DNA from 3 places in the Kocuria sp. cx-455 genome. Region 2 is predicted to be linked to each of the others. Evidence: riboswitches for the same ligand, from Rfam matches in the RefSeq annotation. Region 2 holds a riboswitch; each other region holds the start of a gene.

Region 1 (3,236 bases), 210 kb from region 2:
GACAACATGGACTCGGTGGAACTGGCGCCGGACGCACCGCACGTGACGGTCCCCGGGATCGCGGGCTGGCATTCGGCCGAGGGTCTGATGCACCCCGAGCGCAGCAATGAACTTCCCGCACCCGAGGGGCCATCGTGCCTGAGCACCGGCAAGCACAAGGTGATCCTGCCGCCCATGGACCCCAAGGCCAAGGCGCCGTGGATCTTCGGACGCTGCCGCCGTTGCGGGCTCACCAAGCGCTACCCCGGGCGGCTCACCAAGCTGTCCGCGGTCGGTCAGACCGGTTCGGTGGAGTCCTTGCAGTTCATCGGTCCCGACTACGGCGACTATCCCGGGTCCTGGGCACCGTTAAAGGACGCGCTGACGTTTTTGGGTGGCGGCAAACGGGGGAGCCTGTCGATCGTCGCCCGCCAGGCCGAGGATTCCGAACGCTTCGAAGAATGGTTCGTGGGGCATTTACAGGCCCTGGGTTTCCTGGAAGTCATTCGCGACGGCAGCTGGACCGTACGTCGCTGGCAGGTGTGCTCACCCGCGCTGACACAGTTGGTGGATGGTTCCGTGTTGCTCACCGGCGGCTGGCGTGCGGAGCAGGAGGAAACGGTGACGGGCATCGCGGAATCGCTGGGCGCGGAGGTCGTGGTGCTCTCGCCCGAGGACCACGCAACCACGCTGTTGCAGGACGTGGACCTGGATGCTCTGCGTGACGAGCTTCCCCATGGCGCGTGCGATGTGGTTTACGAGGCGGGACCCGTCATGCTCGACACATTGCCACCCCTGTCTTCGGTCGTGGAATCGTTGCCGCTGATCGAGATGCAGTACAACGGCGTGGCCGAGCACTTCGTTCCCGAAGACGCCACATGGGAGGCCACGGAGGACCGTAACCAGGCGGGGCTGTTCCGCATCAATCACCACCATCGCACCCGTTACGCGTTCCGCACCGAGGCCGACGTCGCTTCGGGCCACGCCCGCCCGGTGTCCTCCGCACTGGGTAAGCACCTGGCCGCTCGGGACAACGGGGCACCGTTGGTCAGTTACGATTCGGAGCTGCAGTTGGTGTCCGTGCCGATCGGCGCGGAGTTGCCGGGGCTTTACGGCCGGGCCGCGGTGCTGTGTTCCGGTCTGCTGCCGACCAAGGTGGACGAGGACTTCTCCTTGAACTACGGGGACATCTCCGAGGAGTTCGCGAGCGCATTGGTGGCCAAACTGCTGGCCTGAGAATCGTTGATCATGATTCGCCCGCGCACTAGGCACGGTGTGAATACACGACTGAGGCCCCGCACCATCCAATGGTGCGGGGCCTCAGCACGTTCGGTCCCGATCAGGCGCTGAGCGCCACCGGTTTCGGTTCCAATTTGTAGAACGGAACACCGCCGGAAACGTTGGACGCTCCGGGAACCAGGAGCTGACGGTACTTCTCGCACCACTGGGCGCGGCCGCGATTGTGGGCGGTTGCGTGAACCAGGGCGCGAACGTTGCCGCTCAGGTATTCATGAACGTCCCCATTGGAGTCCGTGAGACGCACCACGTGGTGGTCGGGGTCGATGTCGACGGTGACGTCAACCCATTGTTCTCGAGAGGACTCGGTCGTTGCGCGTAGTTGTTGAATGTTCTTCATCAGTGTTGTGCTTTCATACAGAAAGGCTCTTGCTGCGCACGCGGTTGCGCCACAGCCGCTTCGTCATCCAAACCACCCCTGAACCGAGGGTTGGCGCGCGCCGGGTTGGAGCCCAACGGGCGCGCGGTGTTAACACCGCGCGCCAGAGCGCATCTCGTGAAGCTGGATTCGAGCGTAGCGGGTCGACGGCGTGGTAAACCAGGGAATGTCACATAACGTCACCAAAAGTTAACCAACGAATCGTTTGTGCACCACGGATCACGGCGATGTTGTGGACAACCTGCGCGCGCGCGAGGCAATGGTTCGTGCCCGTGCATAGTGATCCATGAGCTGATCACACACGGCGGTCCACGTGCGGGTCTGCACGGAGTCGTACGCGGTGCGGGAGAAGGCGGCGCGTTTAGCGTTGTCACCCACGAGATCCACCACGCGAGCGCGGAGCATCTCGGTGTCGCCGGGCTTGTACAGCCAACCGTTGCGGGATGAATCGACAAGGTCCACGGGCCCTCCTCGACCCACCGCCACCACGGGAACCGCGCTGGCCATGGCTTCCTGGATCGTCTGGCAGAAGGTCTCGTGTTCACCGGAGTGGACGAACACGTCCAGGGAGGCCATGGCGGTGGCCAGTGCGTCACCGTCCAGGAAGCCCGCGAAGTACGCGTTGGGAAGCATGAGGCGCAACATCTCCTTCTCCGGTCCCGACCCGATGATCACCAACCGGGTGTCGGGCAGCGAGTCCAGCACCACGAGGTCCTGAACCTGCTTCTCGGGTGCCAGACGACCCACGTAGCCCACGAGCTTGCGCCCGCCGCCCACGCGTTCGCGCCAGTCCTGATCGCGGCGGGCGGGATCGAACCGGCGAGTGTCCACCCCGCGCCGCCACATGCGCACGCGCTGCACACCGTGGGCATGCAGCTGCGAAATGGCGGCCGTTGACGGTGCCAGGGTCACGGTCGAGGAATTATGCATGTTTCGCACATGGCTCCACAACACGTTTTCCAGAACGGGCGCGCCGTACCGCGCCGCGTATCCGGGGATGTCCGTCTGGTACACGGCGGCGCACGGTAATCCCAGGTTCTTGGCGGCTTGAATGGCCTGCCACCCCAGGACGAAGGGTGAGGCAACGTGAACGACGTCCGGTTGGAAACGGGTCAGGATTCGTTGCATGCGGGCCACAGTGCAGCTGGCCACCCGCACGTCCGGGTATCCGGCAAGCGGAATGGATGCAATGCGTTGGACCCTGACACCGTCGAGGGTGGCCACGGAACCCAACGTGCTGAACTTGTCGTAGGACGGGGCAATGACCATGGCTTCGTGGCCTTGCGCCCGAAGGTAGTCCAGGACTCGCACCACGGAATGCGTTACGCCGTTGACGTGGGGGAGGAATTGTTCGGCAACCACTGCGATTTTCACGGTTAACACGATGGCCCGGTCGGGTCACCGGACGTCCAAGCCCCGGTGACCTGTCGGTGAAGTCTGGGCCAACTCCGGTGGGGACGTGGAAAGATGGGGGGCGATGAACTTCCCCACCTTTTCCAGCACCCTGTCCGGGGTTCGCGAGCGGTCGCAGCGCCGTCGAAACAATGACCCCGGAGATTCACCCGCCGCACCGCCCTCGCCC
Region 2 (3,236 bases):
AGTCGTGGGCGCACTCATCGTGCTGTTCATCTACGGTGCAGTGACCGGCCGCAAGGGCGCTCGTCGCTGATCCACGGCATCACTGAACAAGGGCGTCACCTCCGGGTGGCGCCCTTGTTGTCTGTCCCGAGCTCTTTCCTTCCACGAGATACTGGTGACCATGTCTGACGCACCCCTGACCATGACCCCCGAATTCGACAGCGCCACTCGCGAGCATCCCCGGCGCGTGGTCATTCTGGGTTCCACGGGTTCCATTGGTACGCAAGCGCTCGACGTCGTCGCCTCCGCGCGCGGGCTGCGGCGACCGGGCGGTAACGACGCCGCTGCGGGGCACCCGCCGCTGTCGGTCACTGCCTTGGCCGCGGGGACGTCCAACCTGCCGGTGCTGGCGGAGCAGGCCGTCCGAGAACGTGTGGCCGCGGTCGGGACCAGTGGCACGGGCGAGCACGCACGGCAGCTAAAGGAGCTCATTGCGCAGCGAGCCTCGGGGGAGGGCCTGGCGGGTTTCACCCCCGAGATCTTCCACGGGCCCGAAGCCGCGACGCGCGTGGCGGAACACTCGGACTGTGACGTGGTGCTCAACGGAATTACCGGGTCCATCGGGTTGGCTCCCACGCTCGCCGCACTACGCGCGGGGACGCCCGTGGCACTGGCCAACAAGGAGTCCCTCATCGCGGGTGGTCCGCTGGTCAAACGGGCGGCGGCCGCCACGGGCCTGGAGACCGCGCTGATCCCGGTCGATTCCGAGCACTCGGCTCTGGCGCAGGCGCTGCGGGGAGGCCGCTCCAACGAAGTCGACCGCTTGATCCTCACCGCGTCGGGCGGGCCCTTCCGCGGGATGTCACGGGAGCAACTCACCACGGTCACGCCCCAGGAGGCGCTGAAACACCCCACGTGGGACATGGGGGTGATGGTCACGACCAACTCCGCCACCATGGTCAACAAGGCGCTGGAGGTGCTGGAAGCATCCCTGTTGTTCGACGTGGCCCTGGAGCGGATCGACGTGACGGTGCACCCACAGTCCGTGGTGCACTCCATGGTCCAGTTCGTGGACGGCTCCACACTGGCTCAGGTATCACCGCCGGACATGCGACTGCCCATTGCCTTAGGGGTGGGGTGGCCCCACAGAATTACCGGCGCGGCGGCGTCGTGCGACTGGACGCACGCGGCGCAATGGACCTTCGAGCCACTCGACGCCGAGGCGTTCCCCGCCATCGAGCTGATGAAGCACGCCGGGAAGCTGGGCGGCACCTGGCCGGCGGTGTTCAACGCGGCCAACGAACAGGCCGTGTACGCCTTCCACCGCGGTGAGGTGAACTTCACGACCATCGTGGACATTGTCGCGGCAGTGGTTGATGAACACGAGGGTGAAAAGTCCCCGCGGCTCGAGGACGTCCTGGGTGCCGAGGACTGGGCCAGGAACCGGGCGGACCAGTTGATTGCGCAGCGTTTCAGCGCTCGCTGACTACCGTCGACCCCGTGTTAGGATGGACCGTGGATGACGAGATCCGGCGTCAAGCTCTGGCTGGCCGGACGGCAACCCTCTCCCGTAGCGGGGTGCCCCAGATGACCATCCGGCCGCGGTTAACGTAGCTCCCGGCAAGTGCGGATTTCCGAATCACCCAGCACGAGCCCTGCGACTGCGGTGTGTCCTGGAATGCACCGCCTTTCACTGTTGACCGCCCAGAACATTCCACTCCTCGGAAAGGCACATCGTGCGATCTCACCGTTTGATCCCCCTTGCGCTGGCCACCACCCTTGGCCTCACCCTGACCGCGTGCGGCGGAGACTCTGAATCCTCCGATCCCGCTGCAGACGGCACCATCACCATTGGCATTGTCGGTTCGGAACCCGCGCACGACGCCCTCAAGGAAGTCGCTGCGGAGAACGACATCACCGTGGAATACGTGGACTTCAGCGATTACAACCAGCCGAACCCCGCCACCAAGAGCGGCGATGTGGACATGAACTGGTTCCAGCACATCGCCTACCTTGCGGATTACAACAACAACTCCGGGGACACCATCACCCCGGTCGGTTCCACCGCGATCTACCCGCTGGGCATGTACTCCAGCACGTACGACTCCCTGGACCAGATCAAGGACGGCGACGAGATCGCGATCCCCAACGACTCCATCAACCTGGGCCGCGCGTTGAACCTGTTGAAGCAAGAGGGCCTGGTGGAATTCACCAAGGACACGATCGCCCCGACCGAAGGCGATATCGACACCGAGAAGTCCAAGGTCTCCGTCCGCCCGGTATCCGCCGAGCAGACCGTTCTATCCATGGATTCCGTGGCCGCGTCCGTGATCAACAACGACTTCCTGGGCCGCGCCGACATTGATCCGAAGTCCGCCCTTGCCTCGGATGACCCCACGCAGGACAGCGCCAAGGTCTTCGACAACATTTTCGCCGCCACCGAGGCCAACGCGGACAACGAGACCCTCAAGAAGGTCGCGAGCTTCTACTACGATCCCAAGGTCTTGAAGGCCGAGGACGAGGAGAGCAAGGGTACTGCTGTACCGACCGAGGTCGACCAGCAGGAACTCAAGGACCTCTTGACGCGGTACCAGGAAGATCTGAAGGAACAGACCCAGTGATTGCCGAATCCAGTGAGCGTACCCTGGTGCGCTTCCGGGATGTGAGCAAGGTTTACACCGGCGGATCCAAGCGGGCTCCTCGCGTGGTCAACGCCGTGGACACCGTGACCCTGGACATCACCAAGGGCGAGATCTTCGCCGTGATCGGGTACTCCGGTGCCGGCAAGTCCACCTTGGTCCGTCTGATCAACGGCCTGGAGCCCATCAGCTCCGGATCGTTGGAAGTGGCGGGCAACCGGGTGGACGGCAAGTCCGAGACTCAGCTGGCCCCGATTCGTCGCAAGATCGGCATGATCTTCCAGCAGTTCAACTTGTTCAATTCGCGTACCGTGGCGGGCAATATCGAGTATCCGCTCAAACGCGCCGGGTGGAAGCCCGAGGAACGCGCCCAACGGGTCACGGAACTGCTGGCCTTCGTGGGGCTCACGGACCGGGCGAAGAACTACCCGGAACAACTGTCGGGCGGTCAGAAGCAGCGGGTGGGCATTGCACGCGCCTTGGCGTCCAACCCGGAATTGCTGCTCGCGGACGAATCCACCTCGGCGCTGGACCCGGAGACCACCCAGGAGGTGCTCGGCCTGCTCAGGCGGGTGAACCGTGAGCTGGGGATCACCATTGTGCTCATCACCCATGAAA
Region 3 (3,236 bases), on a different contig from region 2:
CGGTAGCTCTCCATACTGGCCGCGGTTCCCGTGAGAAAAGACAGGACCGCGGCACGCCCGCGCTCATCGAGCTTCTCCAGTTCTTCCTCGACCATGCTCATCATGGGGTACACGTGCTCCATGGTCGTGGCGCGGGACGCGTCCACCGCCCGAATGATCATGCGGCGGCGGTCATCGGGATGGGGCTCACGCACCGCGTGCCCCGCCCGAACCAATCGATCCACCACTGCCGTGGCCGCCGCACTGGTGATGTGAAGCGCGCGAGCCAGCTCGGTGGGGCCCATGGGGTGGCGCATCAAGATGGCCATCGCGTGATAGTCGGTCTCCTTGAGACCCATGATCCTGCGAACCTGATAGCCGATGTCGTCATTGACGCGCACCACGCGGCGCAGCTCGCGGCTTTGAGGGCTGACGACATCGGGTCTGAACCGCGACTCAGCCATCAAGAACCTCGAAATTCTAGGAATTAGAAAAGTTGATCACCATGATGCTTGAAAAGCCTGTGAACTGTCCAACGCGACAAGGCGTGTCTGACTGGTGGTTCCACCTCAGCGCACCCGTTGCAGAGCATCCAGCACGGCGTTCCCGTAGCCGCCACCAAAACGGATCGCGTGCACCAGTAACGGCGGCACCTGGTACCACGGGACACGTTCGCGCCAACCGTCGGCCAGGGGGTAGACCTCGTCGTAGGCGGTGAAGCACGCTTCACCGAACCCGCCGAACAGCAGCATCATGGCCACGTCGTATTCACGATGCCCGTAGAACGAGGACGGGTCGATCAGCCAGTTGCGGCCGTTGGCATCGATCACCCTGTTACCGGCCCACAGGTCACCGTGCAGCAGACTGGGCGGCTCGACCGGCCCGGCCAGTTCGGCCGCACGGGGCGCCAGTTCAGCCAACAGGTCCGACGCCGCAGGGTCCAGTTTTCCCGTGTCGACCGCCGTGCGTAGCAACGGTTCGATCCTGCGATGCAAGAGAAAATCGGCCCAGTCGTCGGTGGGTGAGAGATCCACCGGGAACGAGCCGATACGCTGCGGCAGCTGGGGGTCCAGGGCGCCGAAGTGGGGCGCATCCGCGCGGTGGATCCAGGCCAGGCCGCTGCCGCATTCGGCTTCGGTCGTGGACCCGCCCGCGCCGTTGGATTCGTCGATCCATTCCAGGACCAGACCCTGATCGCTCACGCGGAACACGCGGGGGACGGACACCTCCGCCGGTGCCGCCGCGCGGAGCGCTTCCAGGCCGGCCGCCTCCAACTCGAGCACACCGGCCGGCGCGTCGAGCATGGTTTTGGCGAACAACGGCCCGTCAGGGGTGTCCAGGCGATACGCGGCGGCCGTGTCCCCACCGCTCAGCGATCGCACTCCCGTGACGTCAAGGTCGGCAACGAGGTCTTCGGGCAACTGGTCCATGGTTCTTCTTTACACCATCCCCGCGACATGCGCAGGGCCCCCTGCCACACCGACGACCCGCGCTCACGGGACCACACGATGGAGTCCACGCGTTCCGGGGTGTGATGTGCACCGCCCAAACCTTGTGCTAGTGTCTTCCGCAACAAGGATCAAGAGTCCCGGTGTGAAGCTCTGGCTAACCGGGCGGCAACCCTCCAGCACGTAGCGGGGTGCCCCAGATGAGGATCCGGCCGCCGCGCAACCGCACGGCGAGCAAGTACGGCGCACGGAGCAACCTCCGGCGTCAAGAACCGCCGGAGGTATTTTTATGCCCGCCCTGTCCACACCCCGGGTCTCCACGCAGACCGTCGCCACCGGCCCGCCCACGGGAACCTCGTGGTTGGTGCGCAGACCGCGCCGCGAATCCCTGATCTCGTTCGAGGTGTTCCCGCCGCACCCCGCCCGCGATCCCGCGGCCGTGTGGCGCAACATTGACGCCATGGCCGCTGCCGGTCCGGATTTCTTCTCCGTGACCCACGGTCACTCCGGCGCCAACGGGGTGTCCCGCGAAACCCTGCGGCACCTTCTGAAGCAGACCAAGACCCCCGCGGTGGCCCACTTGACGTGCGGTGGCACCGACCGCGCCGGCCTGGAACGCGCCGTGACGGATTTGCTCGACGACGGCGTGCGCGACCTTCTCGCCCTGCGTGGCGATCCACCCGTGGGTGGTGGCGAGTGGACCACCCACCCGGGTGGCTTCGATCGGGCATCGCAGCTGGTCGAGCTGATCCGCGAGGTCGAGGAACGCATGTTCGGGGCGTGCGAGCGCCCCGGTAAGCGCCCCGTCTCGGTGTCCGTGGCCTGCTACCCCGTGCCCGCCAAGGGCCGAGATTTCGAAGCGGACCTGGCGGCACTGTGGGACAAGCAGCGGGCCGGAGCCGACTACGCCATCACCCAGGTCCTTTACGACGCCCAGGACTATGTGCGGTTCCTGGAACGGGCGCGCTCGGAAGGTATCCACATCCCGATCGTCGCCGGGCTGGTGCCCCTGACGGACATCAAGCGTTTGGGTCGGATGGCCGAGCTGACCGGTGTGCCGATCCCGGAGCGGATCACCGCCTTCCTGAACACCGACGATCCGGCCGAGCTGCGTCGCCGGGGCATCGCGGCAACGCTAACCCTGATCGACGAGCTACTGGACTTCGGTTGCCCGGGCCTTCACTTATTCACGTTCAACCGGCCGGACGCCCCGCTGGCCATTCTCGACCACCTCCGGGTGCGCGACGCCGCCCGCAAGTTCCGCGGGAGCACCTCCGCGGCCTGACCACAGCCCAGCTGCGGTGTCCCCGCAGCCACAGCAACACCGCGCCACCCTACCGACAGAACCCTCTCGCTACGGTCCCAGCGACCGTGGCTTCCCACAACACACCCTTTTACTTCAGGAGCACCCCCAATGACTGCCATTTCCAAGACCTCGTTCCCCGCCGCGACCATCCTGGGATACCCCCGGATCGGCCCCGACCGCGAGCTCAAGAAGGCCCTGGAGGCCTACTGGTCCGAGCCCACGGAGAACCCCGCGCAGACCGTCCTGGACACCCTCACCCAGCTGCGCGAGCGCACCGTGGGCCGCCTCCGGGACCTGGGCCTCAGCGAGCCCTCCGCCGTCCCGTCCGACACCTTCGCCGTGGACCAGACGCTGGACACCGCCCTGGCGCTGGGTGCGGTTCCGGCCCGGTTCCGCGCGGACGGTTTCCGCCCCGCCGCTCCGGACACCCCGCAGGGCATTGAGTTGATCACCGCTTTGTCCCGGGGAACCGATCACCTGGAGCCGTTGGAAATGACCAAGTG

The links. Region 2 has a riboswitch for S-adenosylmethionine ahead of AC3ENJ_RS04230 (MetQ/NlpA family ABC transporter substrate-binding protein). Riboswitches for the same ligand answer to the same signal wherever they lie in the genome.
Region 1: another riboswitch for S-adenosylmethionine. It lies ahead of AC3ENJ_RS05150 (hypothetical protein); the one in region 2 lies ahead of AC3ENJ_RS04230 (MetQ/NlpA family ABC transporter substrate-binding protein).
Region 3: another riboswitch for S-adenosylmethionine. It lies ahead of AC3ENJ_RS11015 (methylenetetrahydrofolate reductase); the one in region 2 lies ahead of AC3ENJ_RS04230 (MetQ/NlpA family ABC transporter substrate-binding protein).

What each region holds. Positions count from the first base shown of each region.
Region 1 is NZ_JBYIPM010000002.1:287,554-290,789, reverse strand. Features, by position in the region: gene AC3ENJ_RS05155 (hypothetical protein) at 1-1,215, shown strand, start outside; gene AC3ENJ_RS05150 (hypothetical protein) at 1,319-1,615, opposite strand; SAM riboswitch class IV at 1,636-1,777, opposite strand; gene AC3ENJ_RS05145 (glycosyltransferase family 4 protein) at 1,874-3,028, opposite strand.
Region 2 is NZ_JBYIPM010000002.1:76,621-79,856, reverse strand. Features, by position in the region: gene AC3ENJ_RS04240 (GlsB/YeaQ/YmgE family stress response membrane protein) at 1-70, shown strand, start outside; gene dxr (1-deoxy-D-xylulose-5-phosphate reductoisomerase) at 161-1,465, shown strand; SAM riboswitch class IV at 1,498-1,612, shown strand; gene AC3ENJ_RS04230 (MetQ/NlpA family ABC transporter substrate-binding protein) at 1,716-2,600, shown strand; gene AC3ENJ_RS04225 (methionine ABC transporter ATP-binding protein) at 2,597-3,236, shown strand, end outside.
Region 3 is NZ_JBYIPM010000007.1:6,701-9,936, reverse strand. Features, by position in the region: gene AC3ENJ_RS11025 (MarR family winged helix-turn-helix transcriptional regulator) at 1-443, opposite strand, end outside; gene AC3ENJ_RS11020 (fructosamine kinase family protein) at 549-1,409, opposite strand; SAM riboswitch class IV at 1,557-1,674, shown strand; gene AC3ENJ_RS11015 (methylenetetrahydrofolate reductase) at 1,717-2,712, shown strand; gene metE (5-methyltetrahydropteroyltriglutamate--homocysteine S-methyltransferase) at 2,842-3,236, shown strand, end outside.